4 regions of the Anaerostipes amylophilus genome follow, and region 1 is predicted to be linked to each of the others. Evidence: predicted binding sites of a transcription regulator. Region 1 holds the regulator's gene; each other region holds the start of a gene.
What was found. Region 1 encodes HrcA, which represses chaperone genes, less so after heat shock. Its sites were predicted from a motif close to TGTTAGCACTCNNNNNNNNNGAGTGCTAACA; they were not measured.
Positions count from the first base shown of each region.

Region 2: OCV53_RS03955 (co-chaperone GroES) is a predicted target of HrcA. The motif match lies at 2,288-2,318, and genes of this name have one in related genera.
Region 3: OCV53_RS08855 (Hsp20/alpha crystallin family protein) is a predicted target of HrcA. The motif match lies at 3,088-3,118, and genes of this name have one in related genera.
Region 4: htpG (molecular chaperone HtpG) is a predicted target of HrcA. The motif match lies at 2,751-2,781, and genes of this name have one in related genera.

Region 1 is NZ_JAOQJG010000007.1:66,461-71,784, forward strand. It holds gene dnaK (molecular chaperone DnaK) at 1-825, opposite strand, end outside; gene grpE (nucleotide exchange factor GrpE) at 876-1,487, opposite strand; gene hrcA (heat-inducible transcriptional repressor HrcA) at 1,462-2,496, opposite strand; gene OCV53_RS10585 (hypothetical protein) at 2,659-2,961, shown strand; gene OCV53_RS10590 (DeoR/GlpR family DNA-binding transcription regulator) at 3,058-3,816, opposite strand; gene OCV53_RS10595 (fructose-6-phosphate aldolase) at 3,909-4,589, opposite strand; gene OCV53_RS10600 (glycyl-radical enzyme activating protein) at 4,782-5,324, shown strand, end outside.
Region 2 is NZ_JAOQJG010000002.1:298,797-304,120, forward strand. It holds gene OCV53_RS03940 (glutamine--tRNA ligase/YqeY domain fusion protein) at 1-1,240, shown strand, start outside; gene OCV53_RS03945 (PTS sugar transporter subunit IIA) at 1,307-1,714, shown strand; gene OCV53_RS03950 (PTS sugar transporter subunit IIB) at 1,711-2,196, shown strand; gene OCV53_RS03955 (co-chaperone GroES) at 2,367-2,639, shown strand; gene groL (chaperonin GroEL) at 2,694-4,319, shown strand; gene OCV53_RS03965 (iron-containing alcohol dehydrogenase) at 4,656-5,324, shown strand, end outside.
Region 3 is NZ_JAOQJG010000005.1:194,689-200,012, forward strand. It holds gene fucO (lactaldehyde reductase) at 1-517, opposite strand, end outside; gene OCV53_RS08845 (TetR/AcrR family transcriptional regulator) at 654-1,202, opposite strand; gene OCV53_RS08850 (DnaJ C-terminal domain-containing protein) at 1,358-2,374, opposite strand; gene OCV53_RS08855 (Hsp20/alpha crystallin family protein) at 2,454-2,897, opposite strand; gene OCV53_RS08860 (dicarboxylate/amino acid:cation symporter) at 3,281-4,513, opposite strand; gene OCV53_RS08865 (GGDEF domain-containing protein) at 4,672-5,324, opposite strand, start outside.
Region 4 is NZ_JAOQJG010000002.1:398,448-403,771, forward strand. It holds gene OCV53_RS04415 (YoaK family protein) at 1-381, opposite strand, end outside; gene htpG (molecular chaperone HtpG) at 638-2,638, opposite strand; gene OCV53_RS04425 (MarR family winged helix-turn-helix transcriptional regulator) at 2,838-3,323, shown strand; gene OCV53_RS04430 (hypothetical protein) at 3,325-3,435, shown strand; gene OCV53_RS04435 (hypothetical protein) at 3,490-3,651, shown strand; gene OCV53_RS04440 (hypothetical protein) at 3,734-3,946, shown strand; gene OCV53_RS04445 (hypothetical protein) at 3,906-4,154, shown strand; gene OCV53_RS04450 (epoxyqueuosine reductase QueH) at 4,174-4,815, shown strand; gene OCV53_RS04455 (carbamoyl phosphate synthase small subunit) at 5,088-5,324, shown strand, end outside.

The sequences.
Region 1 (5,324 bases):
TTTTGCTCTTGTAAGATTCATATCAAAATGTTTTGGTCCTTCAGCTGTTGCTGTGATGAATGGCAGGTTGATATTTGTTGTTGTTGCAGAAGATAATTCTTTCTTAGCTTTCTCTGCTGCTTCTTTTAATCTTTGCATTGCCATCTTATCTGTTGATAAGTCAACACCTTCCTGTTTCTTGAATTCATCTAACATATACTGTGTGATAACATTATCAAAGTCATCTCCACCTAATTTGTTATCTCCAGCTGTTGATAATACTTCGATGACACCATCACCGATCTCGATGATAGATACATCAAATGTACCACCACCTAAGTCGTATACCATGATCTTCTGTTCTTCTTCGTTATCAAGTCCATAAGACAATGCTGCTGCTGTTGGTTCGTTGATGATACGTTTTACTTCAAGTCCTGCGATCTTACCAGCATCTTTTGTTGCCTGACGCTGAGCATCGTTGAAATAAGCTGGAACAGTGATAACTGCTTCTGTTACTTTCTCTCCTAAGTAGTTTTCAGCATCTGATTTTAATTTCTGTAAGATCATTGCTGAAATTTCCTGTGGAGAATATGCTTTATCATCGATCTGAACTTTGTAATCTGTTCCCATATGACGTTTGATAGAAGCGATTGTTTTTTCGGCATTTGTAACTGCCTGACGTTTTGCAGGTTCACCGATCACACGTTCTCCTGTTTTTGTAAATGCTACTACAGATGGTGTTGTTCTCATACCTTCTGCATTTGTAATAACGGTTGGTTTTCCACCTTCCATAACTGCTACACAACTGTTTGTTGTTCCTAAGTCAATACCAATAATTTTACCCATGATCTATGTCCTCCTAAGATTTCTTCTTATTTCTATATATAATATAAATATTAGTTAGCTACTTTTACCATACTGTGGCGTAATACATTTTCTTTGTACATGTAACCTTTCTGTAATTCTTCTGCAACAATGTTCTCACCGAGATCATCATCTTCGACATGCATCACTGCGTTGTGAAGATTTGCATCAAATTCTTTTCCTTGTGCATCCATTGGTGTTACTCCCAGATCCTCCATCACAGCTGTAAACTGTTTGTAGATCTGTTCGATTCCTTTAACGAATGCGGAATCTTTCTCATCTTCAGATACGGCTTCTAAGCCTCTCTCGAAGTTATCAATGACTGGCAGAAGTTTTTCTAAAACTCCCATCGCTCCCATATCATAACGCTGTGTGGCTTCTTTCGCTGTACGCTTTCTTGCGTTCTCAAATTCTGCCATCAGTCTCTGGTATTTGTCTTTCCAGTCTGCTACGGACGCTTCTAATTCTGCGATCTTGTCATCAGCGGTTGCTTCCTTTGTTTCTTTGGAAGTTTCCTCCTTTGTCTCTGTATCTTTTATATCTTCAGCAGTCTCTTCTGCGTTCTTTACTTCTTCGTTGATGTTTTCGTTTTTCTTACTCATCACATCACTTCCTTTCTTAAGATTTGTCTTTAAAAATATCATCTAATTCCTCAGTGAGGTTCTTTAAAGTCTTAACGACTTTTTTGTAATCCATTCTCTTTGGTCCGATGATACCAACAGTACCTGTACCACCTTCTGCAAGTTCATAGGTTGCAGTTACGATACTGCAATCCTTCATATTCTTAACTGGAGATTCTTCTCCAATATAAACCTGAATTCCTGTGTGATTATCGGAATCTGATTCCAGTGTTGAATCAACCAACTGTGTCAAGGCTTTCTTCTCTACTAACGTATCAAGAAGCTCTGTTGCTGTATCCGGATTTCCAAGTTCCGGATATTTTAAGATATTGGTTGCTCCTCCTGTGTAGATTTCCATATGATCTGCATCATGGATCGCTTTGGCGATCTCTTCAAGAATCCGTTCTAACACATCCTGTCTAATTCCTGCCTGATCTCTCATCGTCTGAATCAGTGCGAGATTGATATCTTGTAAGGATAATCCTTGTAAAAATGTATTAAGTAACACATTCAACTTCAGAACATCTTCATTAGAAAGCGGTTCTTCGACTTGGACCATCTTGTTCTTTACGATATTGCCTTGTGTGACGATTACTGCAAGCAGATGTTCATGGTCTACCTGAGACAGCTGTACAAACTTTAATGTCACATTCTGATAATGTGGAGAAGAAACCATCGTTGCATAATTCGTGCTACTTGCTAATACATTGGCAACCTGCTTTAATAAGACTTCCATCTTATCAACTCTCTGAATCAATGCCTGTTTCTCTTCGTGCTCATTGTCACGCTCACTCATCAGCTGGTCTACATAAAAACGATATCCTGCATCGGAAGGAATTCTTCCTGCGGATGTGTGAGGCTGTAAGATAAATCCCATATCTTCCAGATCTGCCATCTCATTACGAATCGTCGCAGAGCTTAGATTTAAATCCGGATGTTTTGCAATGGTTCTTGATCCTACCGGCTCACCGGTTTCAAGGTAATTGGCGATAATCGCTTTCAATATTAACTTCTTACGATCATTTAACTCCATATCTTCGCCTCCTGTTATTAGCACTCATTTATGTCGAGTGCTAACATCTATATTTAAAGTAGCACTTTCGCATTTTAATGTCAACCTTTTCTTTTACTTTTTTTGAAAATTTGTTCAATTTTTTTCTTCTTTGAATAGAATGTACAAAAGGAGGTACTTTTCATGCATAAAAATATGAACTTTAATATAGAACAAACACGGCTTAATAATACTTACCAAAGATTAAATTCTAACCATGATTTTCACAGATATTTAAATAATCAGAAAGATCAAACTCCTACTTACTGGTCCTTTTTAAAATTAAGAATTGGATTTTCTATTTTATTCTTATTTTTTATCGTTGCTTGTTCAAAATCACTGCATACCAAAGAAACCAAACAAATACAATCTGTTTTTTCTCAGATAAATGAAGTTGATCCTTATACCTCTTATATTTTAGAAAAATTGGATTTACATATACCCTGATATTCTTTAATTATAAAAGAAAACCCGAAACATCTGATCCTTAATCTATGTTCCGGGTTTTTGTATGATTTTATCTCTTTTTTCTTATTAATATATCTATCTTGGTACAATCTCTACCGTAATACCATTTTGCTCCAACACTTCTTTTGCTTCTGATGGAATCTGGTCATCGGTAAATACCATATCAATATCCTTAAATTTTGACTGCATGACAACTCCATGTTCTGAAAACTTACTAGAATCTGTCAGAATAATCGAATTCCTTGCAGAACCCATCATACTCTTGGCAGCTTCTACTCTTAACATATCCCCACTAGTAAATCCTATTCCAGGAATATATCCATCTGTTCCCATAAACAGTTTATCTACATAAAAAGCTTCTGCACAGGTTTTTACTAATGGTCCAACCATAACTTCTGCTTCTTTCTGGTATTCTCCTCCAAGAACAATAACCTTTGTAACTCCACCCTCAGATTCTCTGATAAATCGTGCGATGTATGATGAATTTGTGATCACCGTAATATCTTTTTTCGTTTCAGAAAGTTGTTTTACAAGCAGTGCACAGCTTGAACCTGATTCTACCATGATCGTTTCTCCATCTGATACGATCTCGCTTGCTTTGGCTGCGATCCGCTGCTTTGTTTCATAACAAAAAGCCATACGATTACTAATATCTGACATATTCTTCATTGTTGCATAACCATGTTCTCTTGTTAAAAAATTAAGCTCTTCCAATGCATCTAAATCTTTTCGAATCGTTACCTGAGATACTTCAAGCATCTTTGATAATGTTGCAACTTCTACTTTCTTTTTTTGATTTACAATTTCAAGAATTTTCGTCTGTCTATCTGTCATAAAACTTTTTCCTTTCTTGCCCTATATATTAGGAAAGAGCCGTCTTGCGGCTCTTTCCTAATCAGTATATCATAAAATCTTCTTTATTTATATTATAGGTCGCAGATTCCTTTTCCTTCTCCATAAACTGCGTACCAGTCATTGTTGAAGTCTGTAACTGCTTTGTCAATATTAGGATTTGCAAATACCTGTTTTAATACTGCATATGGTGCTGTGATTGCTTCTGCTCCATAGTTAAATGCATTCTTCACTTGTTCAACGCCTTTGAATGATGCTGCTACGATCTTGCAGTCATATCCATCATCTTCAATGCGGTCCTGCAGGTTGCTGATCAATTCCATAGGATCTGCTCCAAGATTTCCGATACGATTTACATATGGTGCAATATAATCAGCTCCTGCTGCTAAGGCAAAGTATGCCTGCATCAGATCATAAACTGCTGTTGCTGTTACATTAACTTCTTCTGATTTTAAGATCTTGATTGCTTTTAATCCTTCATATGAAACAGGAACTTTGATATATACCTGATCATCGATCTCTTCTAAGATTCTATGAGCTTCCTTAACGATCGTCTCAGCATCTAATGAAATAACCTGTACATGAAGGCTTCTTTCTTTTCCAATGATCTCACGAACTTTTCTCATATGTCCAAAGAAATCTTCTGGTGATGTCTTTTTAACGATTGATGGATTGCTTGTTACTCCAGCAATTGGCATATGGTCTACACCATCTTTGATTTCTTCAAGATTCACTGTATCTAAAATAAATTCCATGATAAAAACTCCTCCTAAGTCTTATTATATATTTCGTTTTTTGATACTTCTATCTTACCATATTTTTCGAATATGTCAATATTTATTTTCATTTATTCATTATATTCCTTTCATTTGTAAGTGTTATATTTACAGTTCGCAACTTCTATGCTAGAATATATCATAGAAAATGAAAGGAGAAATTTAATTATCATGCAAACAAATGGTATTGTTTTTAATATACAAAAATTCAGCATTCACGATGGTCCAGGAATCCGTACAACTGTTTTCCTGAAAGGCTGTCCACTGCGTTGTAAATGGTGTGCAAATCCAGAATCACAGTTAAGTCAAGTTCAGATTTTATATGACAGAGAAAAATGTGCTCATTGTGGTACTTGCACTCATGTCTGTCCAAATCATGCAATTTCTATGGGAGATGACGGCTATGTAAACGTTGACCCATCAAAATGCATTGGATGCCTTCAATGTGTAAAAAACTGTCCTGCAAAGGCCTTAAGTTATGAAGGAGAAACAAAAGATGTAGAGGAAGTTATCAAAGTCTGTCTTCAAGATATTGATTTCTATGAAGAATCTGGTGGTGGTGTGACAATCTCTGGTGGCGAAGGAATGGTTCAGCCAGATTTTGTAAAAGCATTGCTTGCAAAATTAAAAGAACATAAAATTCATACTGCGATTGAGACGACTGGATATATCAAGGAAGAGATTTTTAGAGAATTGTCTCCGATGTTTGACTTG
Region 2 (5,324 bases), on a different contig from region 1:
GAACAGTCCATATCGTGACCGTACACCAGAAGAAAACTTAAAGTTATTCCGTGAAATGAAAGAAGGAAAATATCCAGACGGAAGCAAAGTACTTCGTGCGAAGATTGATATGACATCTGGAAACATCAATATGAGAGATCCAATTCTTTACCGTATTGCAAGAATGGAACATCATAATACAGGTAACAAATGGTGTATCTATCCAATGTATGATTTTGCTCATCCATTAGAGGATGCATTTGAAGGAGTTACACATTCTATCTGTACACTGGAATTTGAAGACCACAGACCATTATATGACTGGGTAGTCAATGAATGTGAATTTGAAAATCCACCAAAACAGATTGAATTTGCAAAATTATACCTGACAAATGTCGTTACAGGAAAACGTTATATTAAGAAATTAGTAGAAGATGGAATCGTAGACGGATGGGATGATCCTCGTCTGGTATCCTTATCTGCACTTCGAAGAAGAGGATATACACCAGAATCTATCAAAAAATTTATGGAACTTGTGGGAGTTGCAAAGAGTCACAGCTCTGTGGATTCTGCAATGCTTGAATATTGTATTCGTGATGACCTTAAATTAAAACGTCCACGTATGGCAGCTATTTTGGATCCGATCAAACTTGTGATCACAAATTATCCGGAAGGTGAAGGAGAGCTTGTAGATGTTCCGAATAATCAGGAAAACGAAGAGATGGGAACAAGACAGGTACCATTTTCAAGAGAATTATATATTGAACGTGAAGACTTCAAAATTGAGAAGCCTAAAAAGTATCGTCGTTTATATGTAGGAAATGAAGTTCGTTTAATGAATGCATATTTTGTGACATGTACAGGATATGATGTAGATGAGGATGGTAACGTTACATGTGTATATGCAACATATGATCCAGAATCCAGAGGAGGAAACAGCCCTGATGGAAGAAAAGTTCGTGGAACAATCCACTGGGTATCAGCTAAAACTGCGAAAAAGGCAGAAATTCGTCTATATGAAAACATTGTAGATGAAGAAAAAGGCGTATATAATGAAGATGGAAGTATTAATGTAAATCCTAATTCATTAACTGTGATCAAAGAAGCATATGTTGAGCCAGAATTAGAGAAGTACGATAAAGGAGACAGCTTCCAGTTTATGAGAACAGGATATTTCTGTTTAGATTCTAAAGATTCTACTAAAGAACATATGGTATTTAATAGAATCGTAAGCTTAAAGAGTTCTTATAAACCAAACTAATATACGAAGCCTGTTATGAAAGATTTCAAGACAGGAGCAGTGGATGAGAAAAAGAGAGGAAATTAAATGAAGGTAATCGTGGTATCTCATGGAAGTTACGCCAGAGGACTAGTGGATACAGTACAGATGATCGCAGGGAAACAGGAAGACCTGGAAGCATTTGGACTGGAGTCGGAAGAATCTGTGGATACTTTAAAAGAGAAGATCAGACAAAGTATTGAACAGGCATCACAGGAAGAAGAGATTCTGATCCTCACAGATATTTTTTATGGAAGTCCGTTTAATACAGTTATTTCATTAATGCCAGAGTATGATCTTTACCACGTTACTGGAATTAATCTTCCATTGATGATGGAAGTCATTATGGGAAGAATTTCGGGAAAGCATGCGGAAGAAATCTGTAAAGAACTTCTTAAGGCAGCACCGGATACAGTACGGGATGTACGTGAATTATATAAGGAGGTAGAAAAATGAAGAAAATAGTACTGGCAAGAGTCGATGACAGACTCATACATACAGAGATTTTAACATTATGGGTGCCAGAAGTACGTGCAAACAGAATCCTTATTGTTGATGATATCGTTGCGAAAGATAAATTTCGAAGCAAGGTGATCAAAGAGATGGCACCAGATGGTCTTATCATTCACGTTTATGGAATTGACCGTGCAGTTGAAAAGTTAAAAGAACCACCATCATTTGATGGGGAACGAGTGATCGTGATCGCTGAATCACCAATAGTGTTTGAAGAACTGATGAAATGCGGAATCAGGATCACACAGCTTAATATTGGAGGTATGGGAATTCGAGGGGAACGAAAAACTGTGGCAAGAAGGATCGCATGCGATGACAGAGAAATGGAATCTATCCAACAGATGATTCGAAAAGGCGTCCACGTATATTTCCAGACGATTCCGAAAAAAAGCTGGGAAGAAGCGAAAAAATATATACAAGAATAAATACAAATACAAAAGAATGCAATCTCATTTAAAAAAAATTATAAAAAAGGGGTTGCATTTTTTTTACGCAGTGTTATACTTAAGAACATAGAGTTAGCACTCGATATGAGTGAGTGCTAACAATCGAAAATAAAAACAATTTTCTAATATATTTAGGAGGTAATATTATTATGAAGTTAACACCATTAGGAGATAGAGTTGTATTAAAACAGTTGGAAGCAGAAACAAAGACAAAATCAGGAATCGTCCTTACAACAGCAACACAGGAAAAACCTCAGGAAGCAGAAGTTATCGCAGTAGGACCTGGAACAGAAGATGTAAAGATGGAAGTTTCTGTAGGACAGAAAGTTATCTATTCTAAATATGCTGGAACAGAAGTGAAATTAGAAGATGAAGAATATATTATTGTAAAACAGAATGATATTTTAGCAGTTGTAGAATAATCAGATTGCAGAATCATTTTATTGCAGAATCATTTAGTCGGAGGTAATAAGATCATGGCAAAAGAAATTAAATACGGAATTGAAGCAAGAAAAGCTCTGGAAGCTGGAGTTAATCAGTTAGCAGATACAGTAAGAGTAACAATCGGACCAAAAGGACGTAACGTAGTATTAGATAAATCATTTGGTACACCACTGATCACAAATGATGGTGTAACAATTGCAAAAGAGATTGAATTAGAAGACCCATTTGAAAACATGGGAGCACAGGTTGTCAAAGAAGTAGCAACTAAGACAAATGATGTTGCTGGAGATGGTACAACAACAGCTACAGTACTTGCACAGGCAATGATCAACGAAGGAATGAAGAACTTAGCAGCAGGAGCTAACCCAATCATCCTTCGTAAAGGAATGAAAAAAGCTACAGAAGCAGCCGTTGAAGCAATCGCTGAGATGAGCAGCAAAGTTACAGGAAGAGATCAGATCGCGAAAGTAGCAGCAATTTCTGCAGCAGACGAAGAAGTTGGAGAATTAGTAGCAGATGCTATGGAAAAGGTATCTAACGACGGAGTTATCACAATTGAAGAATCTAAGACAATGAAGACAGAATTAGATTTAGTAGAAGGTATGCAGTTTGATCGTGGATACTTATCCGCATACTTCTCAACAGATATGGAGAAAATGGTTGCAGAATTAGATGATCCATATATCCTGATCACAGACAAGAAGATTTCTAACATTCAGGAAATCCTTCCATTATTAGAGCAGATTGTACAGAATGGTAAGAAATTACTGATCATCGCAGAAGATGTTGAAGGTGAAGCATTAACAACACTGATCGTAAACAAATTACGTGGAACATTCTCTGTATGTGCAGTCAAAGCACCTGGATATGGAGACAGAAGAAAAGCAATGCTTGAAGATATCGCTATCTTAACAGGTGGTACAGTGATCTCTGAAGAAGTCGGAATGGAATTAAAAGATGCAACAATCGATCAGTTAGGTCGTGCAAAATCTGTAAGAGTTGAAAAAGAAAATACAGTCATCGTAGATGGTGAAGGAGAAAAAGATGCGATCCAGGCACGTATCGCACAGATCAAAGGACAGATCGAAGAAACAACATCTGAATTTGATAAAGAAAAATTACAGGAAAGATTAGCTAAATTATCTGGTGGAGTTGCCGTTGTTCGTGTTGGAGCAGCAACAGAAACAGAAATGAAAGAAAGCAAATTAAGACTGGAAGATGCCTTAGCAGCAACAAAAGCCGCAGTAGAAGAAGGAATCATCTTCGGTGGAGGATCTGCTTACATTCACGCATCTAAGAAAGCAGCAGAGAAAGTAGCAGACTTAGAAGGAGACGAAAAGACAGGAGCAAACATCATCCTGAAAGCCTTAGAAGCACCATTATTCCAGATTGCAGTCAATGCAGGTCTTGAAGGAGCTGTTATCGTAAATAAAGTAAAAGAAGCAGAAATTGGAAAAGGATTCGATGCATTACATGGAGAATATGTAGACATGGTAGAAGCAGGAATCATTGACCCAGCTAAAGTAACAAGAAGTGCATTACAGAATGCAACATCTGTAGCATCTACACTGTTAACAACAGAATCTGTTGTTGCTAATATTAAAGAAGATGCACCAGCAATGCCAGCAGGAGCTCCAGCTGGAATGGGAATGATGTAGTTGAGTGGACGTCTACAGGGAGCAAAGCGACTCAAAGACTAAAATATATCCCCGGAAATTCGAAAAAATTTCTGGGGCTTTTTTATGCTTAAAACCGATACTCCTTCCAAACCACCCAATACTCTACATTCGCACAATCATCCACAATCGGAATGATCTTCCTCTGATCCAAAATTTCTTCAGGATAATCCAAGAGGAACACAGACAGATAAATGTTCAGTAAAGAAAGGAGTGGGATATAAACCAGTTCCATGATACTCATTAGGAAAACCATGGAGGAATAAGGAAATATCTGCTATAATAAATATATACTAAAAATACGATAGGAGGCAGATTATGAACAATTTTACTTATTCTGTTCCAACAAAGATTCATTTTGGAAAAGGACAGATTTCACATCTTTATGAGCTTTCAGAAAGTGGAAACAAAGTGTTGTTATGCTATGGCGGTGGAAGTATCAAAAAAGCAGGAATTTATGATGAAGCCGTGAAGATTTTAAAAGAAGAAGACATCGAAATCTTTGAATTATCAGGAATTGCACCAAATCCAAAGATTGAATCTGTCAGAGAAGGTGTAAAACTCTGTAAAGAAAATGACATCGATATGGTACTTGCCATTGGAGGTGGATCTGTCATTGACTGTGCGAAAGTTGTAGCAGCAGGAGCCTGTTATGATGGAGATCCATGGGATCTTGTTATCACGCCAAGATGGATCAAAAAAGCATTGCCGATCTATAGTGTATTGACATTATCAGCGACAGGATCAGAGATGGACCCATTTGCGGTAATCTCAGATATGTCTAAGAATGAAAAATGGGGAACATCAAGCGAACATATGAAACCAAAGATGTCAATTCTTGATCCAGAATATACCTACTCTGTATCAAAGAAACAGACAGCAGCAGGAACAGCAGATATGATCAGTCATATTTGTGAAAACTACTTTACCAATGTAAAGAATGCAGATGTTCAGGCAAGATTTGCGGAAGGACTGTTAAAGAATTGC
Region 3 (5,324 bases), on a different contig from region 1:
TAACTGGAATGTCATGTGGATCTACGCATACGAATTTACGTTTCTTTTCTACATCTGTGATTACGTAGTTGATCGTTACTTCAGCTGCTGTTCCGGCTGTTGTTGGTACTGCGATGATTGGTACACAAGGCTTCTTAGTATCTGCAACTCCCTCCAAGCTTCTTACATCTTCAAATTCTGGATTGTTGATGATGATTCCGATAGCTTTTGCTGTATCCATGGAAGATCCACCACCGATTGCGATCAGATAGTCAGCTTCTGCTGCCTTAAATGCTGCAACTCCTGTCTGTACATTTTCGATCGTTGGGTTTGGTTTGATCTGTGAATATACTTCATAAGCAAGTCCTGCGTTATCTAAGACATCTGTTACTTTCTTTGTAACTCCGAATTTTACAAGATCTGGATCAGAACAGACAAACGCTTTTTTGAATCCACGTTTTGTTGCTTCTGTTGCGATTTCCTGAATTGCTCCTGCTCCGTGATATGATGTTTCATTTAATACGATACGATTTACCATTTTGTACACTCCTTTTTTCCTTGACAATTTTTTAACTATCTTTATTATAAAATTGTTTTTTCACGAAAACAAGTTACACATTTAGCAAAATGTAAAAAATGTTACACATTATCAAAAGTGTAACATTTTCTTATCTTTATATATCTTTAAATAAATCATAAAGTTTCGGTGGCATCGCTTCGATCAACTGATCTGCCAGCTGTTCCGGTGACATCTTCATTCCTGTTGTCGCCCATTCTACAGTCATTGCAATCGACCCTCTGCAATACATTCTCAATAAGAATTCTAATTCCTCTGGAATTTTATCAGCGCCCTGTTTGTGAATGATATCACAATAAAACTGATAAATACACTGATAATCGTACTCCATCAGACAATTCTGACTTTCACTTGAAAATGCTGCAGCAAAAAATTGTCCTTCACCTTTGATGAATTCAAACTTCTTAATAAGACCTTCCCTCAACGTCATACTGATACCCATCTGTTTAAATGACATCTGTGCCAACACATCAAAATACCAGTTGATCAGATCATATTTGTCTTTAAAATGTCGGTAAAAAGTGGGACGAGTTACATCACACTGATCTACAATCTGTTTGATCGTGATCTTGTCTACTGGAGTATGTACCAGTAATTCTTTCATTCCATTTGCTAATTTATATTTCATCTTCTCTGATGCATCCATCTTATTCCCACCTTCTTTCGTATATGATTCTATTTTACCTTATTACTTATATTTACGAAAGACAAAAAGGCGATTATCTGTTTTTTCTGCATTTTTAAAATGCATTTCTTATCACAGATCATCGTCTTTTTATTTATTATCAAAAAACTTCATGCTTAATAAGCGGCTTTTCCTCTTCCACCACATAAACTATCAAATTCTTTTAATTTATTTTTTGCCTGCTGTGAAACATTTCTTGGAACTTGAATCTGAACTACTGCGTATTGATCTCCTTTCTGGGATGGATTCTTCATCAGTGGCATACCTTTGCCACGTAGTCTGATCTTAGATCCTGACTGAGTTCCTTCTTTGATCTTGCAAATAACATTTCCATATAATGTTTTGATCACAGCTTCTCCTCCACATACTGCGGTGCTAAACGGAACATTGATCGTTGTATACACATCATTTCCTTTTCGTTCAAATCCTGGTTTTTCACCAACGGTTACTTTCAGGAATAAATCTCCTGCTTCTCCACCGCCCATTCCTGGATTACCTTTTCCTCTTAAACGGACGCTTTTTCCAGTATCAATTCCGGCTGGAATGTGAACCTGCAGTGACTGGGTTACACCATTTTGATCCTGCAGATGAATGACTTTATCACAGCCAGTTACTGCTTCGTCAAAGCTGATGGAAATATCGGCATGAGCATCAGAACCTTTCTGTTTAAATGAACCACTTCTGAATCCACTGCCACCAAATCCACCAGAAGATCCAAAACCACCCTGATGGAAACTGCTTCGATGGAATCCTTTACTTCTGTTGCTACCTCCGAACATACTTCCGAAGATATCACTAAAGATATCATCACCATCTCCACCTTCAAAATGGAACTCCTGATATCCTCCATGATTTCCACCATAGTTCTGATAATTTTTATAAAATTCAGATTCTGCACCGGTTCCGTCAAAGGCAGCATGGCCATACTGATCGTACAGTTTTCGTTTCTCTGGATCACTTAAAATATTATAGGCATCCGTCACTTCTTTGAATTTCTGTTCTGCTGTTTTATCTCCAGGATTCATATCTGGGTGATATTTTTTTGCCAGTTTACGATAAGCCTTCTTGATGGCTTTCTCATCTGCAGTTTTGCTGATTCCAAGAACTTCATATAAATCACGTTTTGCTGCCATTTTGTTTCACCTTCTTTTCCTTTCTCTCCTCAGATATAAAGAATTCCCCGGGAATCTGATCATCCCGGGGAAAGTTCTTTTATCCTTCAATCGTGACGAATTTCTTTTCTTCCACTTTCTTCTCCGGAGCTTTCTTCGGAATATCCAGCATCAGAATACCATTCTCATATTTACCGTGGATATCTTTTTCTGTGATATCTTTGCCAACATAAAAGCTTCTGCTCATATTGCCTGCATAACGCTCACGGCGGATGTATTTACCTTCTTTGTCTTTCTCGTCTTTATCAAGTCCTTTGGCTGCACTGATCGTTAAATAACCATCTTTCAGTTCCGCTGTAATTTCATCTTTCTTGAATCCTGGAAGGTCGATCGCTACTTCGTAGTTACCGTCTTTTTCCTTCACATCTGTCTTCATCAGGTTCTTTGCGTGTTTACCATACAGTTCTTTATCAATATCTGGGAAAGAAAAATCCATCCAGTCGTCATTAAATAAGTTTCCTCCAAAAATACTAGGCATCATCATCATAAGTCATCTCTCCTTTTTCTTTATAATAATGTTTTGGCGTGTCAGGTTTGGATTCCTGACACTTGCCTTTTATGTGAAGCGTATTGAGAAGTTCTCAATACGACTTGTTGTATCTTGTTGGGCCTTCGGTTCTTTGGCTTCTCTCTTAAGCCCTTCCCTCTTGCTCTAGTTGTAATATAACACCTATTATTAGCACTGTCAAGAGGTGAGTGCTAATTTTTTTAAAATTTTTTATTTCATAGGGGATTTCATCAAAATTTCCTATGAAATAAAAAATGATCGTCTAGAAAAACAGCATTAGAAAATTCTCTAGCTGTCTTTCCAGACGATCATTTATTTTTTATCATATACTGAAAAACTTCAGTTGACCAAGATACAAATTATAATTTCTTAGCTAATTTAGCTTCACGTCGCTTCTCTAAATTAGAAACAATAATACTACAACTAGCATCTCCAGTAATATTAACAGTAGTACGTCCCATATCAAAAATACGGTCAACTCCTGCAACTAACGCAATACCATCTACTGGAAGTCCTACAGATGTTAATACCATAGCCAGCATGACCATTCCAGCTCCTGGAACTCCTGCTGTTCCGATGGATGCTAAAGTTGCTGTTAAAATGACTGTTAACATCTGAGATAGCGTTAAGTTAATTCCGTAACAAGATGCAATGAAAATTGCACAAACGCCCTGATAAATGGCTGTTCCGTCCATATTGATCGTTGCTCCTAATGGAAGTACAAAAGATGCGATCTCACGATCTGATCCTAATTCTTCTACACATTCTAAGTTGATCGGAAGTGTTCCTACAGATGATGCACTGGAAAATGCGAACATGATTGCTGGTAACATTCCTTTGAAGAACTGTAATGGACTTAATCCACCCATTGTTTTGACTGCCATAGAGTAAACAACAACTGCATGTACAATATAGCAGATATATGCTGCTAATAATACCATTGCTAAAGATCCGATGATCATTGCTCCGTTTTCAGCGATTACTGGACATAATAAGCAAAATACACCGATTGGTGATAATTTTAAGATCATTTCCATACATTTCATGAAGACTGCATTCAGATCGTTAAATGCTGTAACCAGACGATGGTTCTGTTCTTCTCCGATCAGGATGATTCCGAATCCAAGTAAAACCGCCATAACGATAACCTGTAACATATTGGCTTCAACCATTGGTGATACAAAGTTTGATGGGAAGATATTTACAAGTGTATCCATTAAAGATGTTGTTTCTCCCATTTTATAAGACAAGTTTGTTGTTGCGATAACTGGGAACATTCCTTTAAAAAGGTTTCCCCCGATCAGACCGATCGTGATCGCAAATGCTGTTGTACACATATAATATACAACTGTTTTTAATCCGATAGATCCAACCTTCTTGATATCACGCATAGAAATGATTCCACACATAATAGAGAATAATACGATTGGAACGACGATGAATTTTACAAGATTCAGGAAGATTGTTCCAAATGGTTTGATATACGTGTTTGCAAATGTTGCATGATTCTGCATCAGAAGTCCTGCTGCGATAGCTAAGACTAACGCAATGAAAATCTGCATTGCCAAAGACATTTTTTTCTTTTCTTTCATAGTATCTCTCTTTCTAAACTCAAAAATTTAATAGGCTCAAAAATAAGGCACTGCTCCATTGCAATGCCTTATTTTTTGCATTTTTCCTTGATGATTTTATCATAATCATCTTGTGAAATCAATATATTTATACTTGGAAAGCATGATAAAACTTCTTTTTAACTTACTTTAAATGAAAGAAGATCATCTCTACTTAACGGTCTTGTATAATAATATCCTTGAATCAAGTCTACACCCCATTCTTCTAATAGTGCAACTTCTTTTTGTGTCTCTACACCTTCTGCAACAACTTTATGCCCAAGATTCTGCAAGATCGATACCATATTCTTGTATAATAATGCGATCTGCTGGTCTTCACAAATACCATCTAACATAGAACGATCAAGTTTCACTGTTGAAAATGGCAATTTCAAAATAGTATTCAAATTCGCATACCCTGATCCGAAATCGTCCAGACAGATTTCGATTCCAACTTCTCGAAAATCTGAAATTGTCTTGTATAATTCCTCACTGTACTCTGTTGCAACTGTTTCTGTCACTTCAAACTGAAACCAGCTGTATGGAAGTTCTAATTCATTGATGATCTTAAACAGTTCCTGACTATATCCAGTTTTCAACAACTCTAATGGTGAAAGATTGATCTTGATGCTTCCAATCTGTTTCATAAGTGCCGTATGACTCTTCATAAAGCGACAGATTCTTCGAAATTGCAGTTTTCCAAGTTCAATGATCTGTCCATTCTTCTCTGCAAGATTAATAAAGATATCTGGCGGGATCATTCCCAAGGTTGGATGTTTTAAACGACTTAATG
Region 4 (5,324 bases), on a different contig from region 1:
AAATCCATCCCCACCCTTAAAGGAACACCACTGAATTGCCATTGCAAAATACAACGGATAGAGGGCAATGAAATCATTCAGATCCGATGGAAGAAAAGCAACGATCAAGGCTGCCATTGCATCTATAAAAAGACTGACATAAGGAAGATGCAGCCTTGTAAACTTCGGTAAGATCACCGTCAGTGATAATGCAAACATATAAATAAAAACACCAAGAAGTCGCACAAAGAAATTCGCATCTGGGTGTCCAGCAAGATCTGCAAATACAGAGATCAGATTCGAAGTCTGCGCAGAACCAAAGAGTTCATGATGATTAAGAATCGAAAAACCACCAAGAAATCCCCCAACGATTGCCATATTAAAATGGATCCAACGATCCATATCCCTACTACACATGAAAAAACCAGCTTTCTTAAAAATATTTCCAAAATATTATATAACCATCCAGAAGAATTGTAAAGTTATGATTTGTACGTAAGTTTGTATTCACTAACTGAAGGCGGTAGTGGTTTCGATTACGTAAATTATTTGAATATTATAAAAAGGGTTATCTGTCTGAGTCGAGCGAGAGCGCGTCGCAGACAGATAACCCTTTTTATAACATTCCACCAATAATTTTCGTCATCAAACTAGCAAATTAAAATTTCGTGATCATTTCCATGATCTCATTACTTCTCTGAACAAATTTTGTCATTTCTTCAGGAGCTAATGTTGTATGACTTAACATGGCAAGATCATACAGCTGTTCGCAAATAATCTTTGCATTTTGGGCATCTCCATGCTCAAACAGATATTTCACAAGTGTATTATTTGCATTTAGAGTCAGAACCTGTGCAGGAGCACCAAACATATTAGGGTCCATACCAGGCATTACATACATCTTCATCATATCCTGCATACGTCTGCTTTCTTCAGATAAAGTGATGATAGAAGAAATCTTTGCATCTTTTAATTTTTCAACGTGAACTTCAAGATTTTCTTTGTTTAAAGTCTTTCTAAACAGGTCAGTTAAAGAAGTCTTGATTTTATCTAATTCTTTTTCATCTACATCTTCTTTAAGGGCATCTTCGACATCCGCATCGATACGTTTAAATTTGATATGCTGATTCTGCTGTTCAATCTGTGTGATAAATGCAGAATCAATGTTATGATTTAAAATGACAGCATCCATATCCTGTTCTTTGAACATATTGATATACTGGCTTTGCTGAACTTCATCTGTGATATAGTATAAAGTTGTCACATCATCATCGTTTGCAGGAGCTGGAACAAGGTCACTTAATGTTACATATTTATGTTCCATATTCTTAAATAAGATGTAATCTTTGATCTTATCTGCAAATTTCTGGTCACGGATGAATCCAAATTTGATAAATGGACTGATATCATCCCAGTATTTTTCATAAGATTCACGGTCTGTCTTGCACATACCAGTTAACTTATCAGCAACTTTCTTTGTGATGTAATCAGAAATTTTCTTCACGAATCCATCGTTCTGAAGAGCACTTCTTGATACGTTCAGTGGAAGGTCAGGACAATCGATCACACCTTTTAATAACATTAAGAATTCAGGAATGACTTCTTTGATGTTATCGGCGATAAATACCTGATTGTTATATAATTTAATTGTTCCTTCGATAGAATCATATTCTGTATTGATCTGAGGAAAGTAAAGGATACCTTTTAAGTTAAATGGGTAATCCATGTTTAGATGGATCCAGAATAATGGTTCTTTAAAGTCATGGAAGACTTTGTGGTAGAATTCTTTGTATTCTTCGTCTGTACATTCATTTGGACGTTTATTCCAAAGTGGATGTGTATCACTTAAAGAAACAGGACGTTTGTTGATCTTTACAAGATCTTTTGCTGGAGATACTTCAACTGTTTCTTTTGTACCATCTTCGTTTTCTTTTTCTTCTGTTTTTGCATCTTCATGAATATGTTCTACAACAACATCATCATCTTTTACCTGATCTTCTGGGATTGTTTCAAATTCCTGTTCAGCACCTTCTACAGATAAGAAGATCTCAGTTGGCATGAAAGAGCAGTATTTCTCGATGATCTCTCTTGCACGGTATTCATTTGTGAATTCTGTACTTTCTTCATTTAAGAATAAAGTGATCTCCGTACCAACAGACTCTTTTGTACCAGTTGTCATTGTATACTCTGTACCACCATCACAAGTCCAGTGAACAGGTTCAGCTCCTTCTTTATAAGAAAGAGTATCAATCGTAACTTCATCAGCTACCATAAATGCAGAATAGAAACCAAGACCGAAATGTCCGATGATCTGGTCACCTTCTGTTTTATCTTTGTACTGCTCTAAGAACTGAGTCGCTCCAGAAAATGCGATCTGCGTGATGTATTTCTCAACTTCGTCCGCTGTCATACCAAGACCAGTATCGATGAATTTTAAAGTTTTCTTCTCAGGGTCAAGGATAACGTCAACTTTATTTTTATGTCCTTCTGGGAAATTGTATTCTCCCATCATGTCTAATTTCTTTAATTTTGTGATGGCATCGCATCCGTTAGAGATTAATTCACGGAAGAAAATATCGTGATCGGAATAAAGCCATTTCTTAATAATTGGAAAAATATTATCGCTGTTAATGGAAAGAGTTCCTTTTTTTTCTGCCATAATGTTACACTCCTTTATTTAAAAATATTTTAGTCTTATTTTAAGTGTTCTATGTCAAATAGAACTTTTATAAATGTTATTGTAGAACCAAAGTTGATAAAAGTCAAGTAAAAATTAGCACTCAATAAAAAAGAGTGCTAATAATACATATACTTGTTAATTCTACAGCTACCTGTATAAAATAAAGGAGGAAAAACAAATGGATGAGATGTATAAAGATATTTACAAAAAGCTAATGACTCTTCAATGGCTTTTAAGGCGTTATCAGATGATGAATTGTAAGGAACACAATATTTATGAAAATAGAAATGAAGGACAGGGAAGAGTTCTTGCATTACTTAAGATTCAGCCAGAGATTGCGACGAAAGATATGGCATATCTCTTAGGAATTAAACAGCAGTCATTAAATGAGTTGTTAAAGAAACTTGAAAAAAGTGGATATGTTAAAAGAAAACCATCAAAAGAAGACAAACGAGTTATGATCGTATGTCTGACAGAAGAAGGCAAAAAGGTTAAGCAGAAAGAAGAAGAATATAAAGAAATCTTTGATTGTCTGACCAATGAAGAATTAGAGCAATTTTCTTCCTACATTGATCGAATTCTTTCCTCGCTGGAAGAAATGGTTGGGAACCCATTAGATCAGGAAGCATATGACAATTCCAATGATGCTTGGGATGTCTGTTAATATGATCTATAATCTTACGGATACATTTTTTATAGGAAAATTAAATGATACACATGAACTAGCAGCAATTTCATTATTACTGCCATTTGCAACATTCTTGATGGTTTGTTGATCATTTCGAGTCTTATGTTTAATTATTATGCAATGAAATATGGAGACTATGTTCTTGCAGGATTTGGTATTTCTCAAAAAGACAGTCATATATCAGACAGAATTGATCACAGGATTGGTTGTCGTACTGTTTATATTTCGAAGATTCGTTGTGGTTTCTGAAGCAATTTCATGCATGACGGGATGTGTGATGTATTATTTGATCCGAAGTAAATGATTTATGGTTTTTTAAAAAAAAGTGTGGTATAGTATGTTTAATTAAAGAAAGTAAAAGTTTTACGGAAAGGAAATGGCTGCAGTTGATGCAGTTCTTTACGGCAATCCTTCTTTTTAATGATGCACTTGCGTATATATTTCGTGGATGTGTAGGAAGTCTTGGACATTATATGGTGCGTATCAGCAATTTTATGGTATTTATATTGAGTGATGTGATCATGTTCTTTTTTCATGTCTATGTGTGCAGTTATTTATTTGAAGATGGAGAATGGAAAAACACTACAAAATACTTATGAATATGCCAGTGATGGAGTTGTGCCACAGATCGATAATTTACAGGCAGTTCCAATCGATGTTATATCTGTATGGATGGAGTCTTTTGAGAAAGACGAAGTTTATTTTATATCAAATATAGAACAGGAGAATGGATTTGAGTCTTATGGTATGCTGCAGGAACAAGATGTAGACAGACTTCTTGCGGTACCACTTAAAAGAGAAAAATAAGACCAGAAAGAGATAATTAATGAACAAAATAAATTACCAAAAGCAATTAGATAAAGTAATCGAAAATTTAGGAGAAACGAAACCAACATTGCTACTCCACAGTTGCTGCGCCCCATGCAGCAGCTACGTCCTGGAGTATCTCTCCCAATATTTCGATATCACCATCGACTACTACAACCCCAACATCGACTCCAAAGAAGAGTACGAAAAAAGAGTTCATGAGCAGCAGCGATTGGTCAATGAAATGAATCTTCCTATTAAAGTGATCGATGCCGGATATGATCCACAGACGTTCTTTGATATGGCAAAGGGGTATGAGCAGGAACCAGAAGGCGGCAAGAGATGTTACCGCTGCTACAAGCTAAGACTGGATCAGGCAGCCAAGCTTGCCAAAGAAGGCGGATATGACTATTTCACAACAACTCTCACGATCAGTCCGTTAAAAAACGCATCATGGCTGAATGAATTAGGACAGAAAGCAGGAGAACTTTTGGGTGTAGAATTTCTGCCATCAGATTTTAAAAAGAAAGGTGGCTACCAGAGATCTATTCAGTTATCCAAAGAATATAATCTGTATCGCCAGAATTTCTGCGGTTGCATTTTCTCGAAGCGAGAAAGTGAAGAACGGATGAACAAACAAAAAAACATAGAAAAAATGTAGAAAAATACAAAAAAGTACTTGCAACGACAAAAAATTTATGATAAAATTTTTACAATTTGTAGAGAAATATTTCTGAAATAAAAAATGACCCAGGTATTGGAAGGACAAAATGGCTGAATTTCCAATACTTAGCTTCGTAATTTTTATTTTAGGATATTTCTTTTTTTTATACAAACAATAAGGGTTATGAGCAAACCCTTATTCTATAGGTAGAAAGTTAGTCTTTTCTACTATATACCCTATGAATGAGACTTTTTAGGAGGAAAAATTACATGAACGCATTTTTGATATTGGAAGACGGACACGTATTTGAGGGAAAAAGTTTTGGAGCCCAAAAAGAAGTGATCTGTGAAGTCGTATTTAATACTTCCATGACAGGTTATTTAGAAGTATTAACAGACCCTTCCTATCAGGGACAGGGAGTCGTAATGACTTATCCACTGATTGGAAACTATGGAGTATGTCTAGAGGACATCGAATCTGAAAAACCTTGGCATTCAGCCTTTATC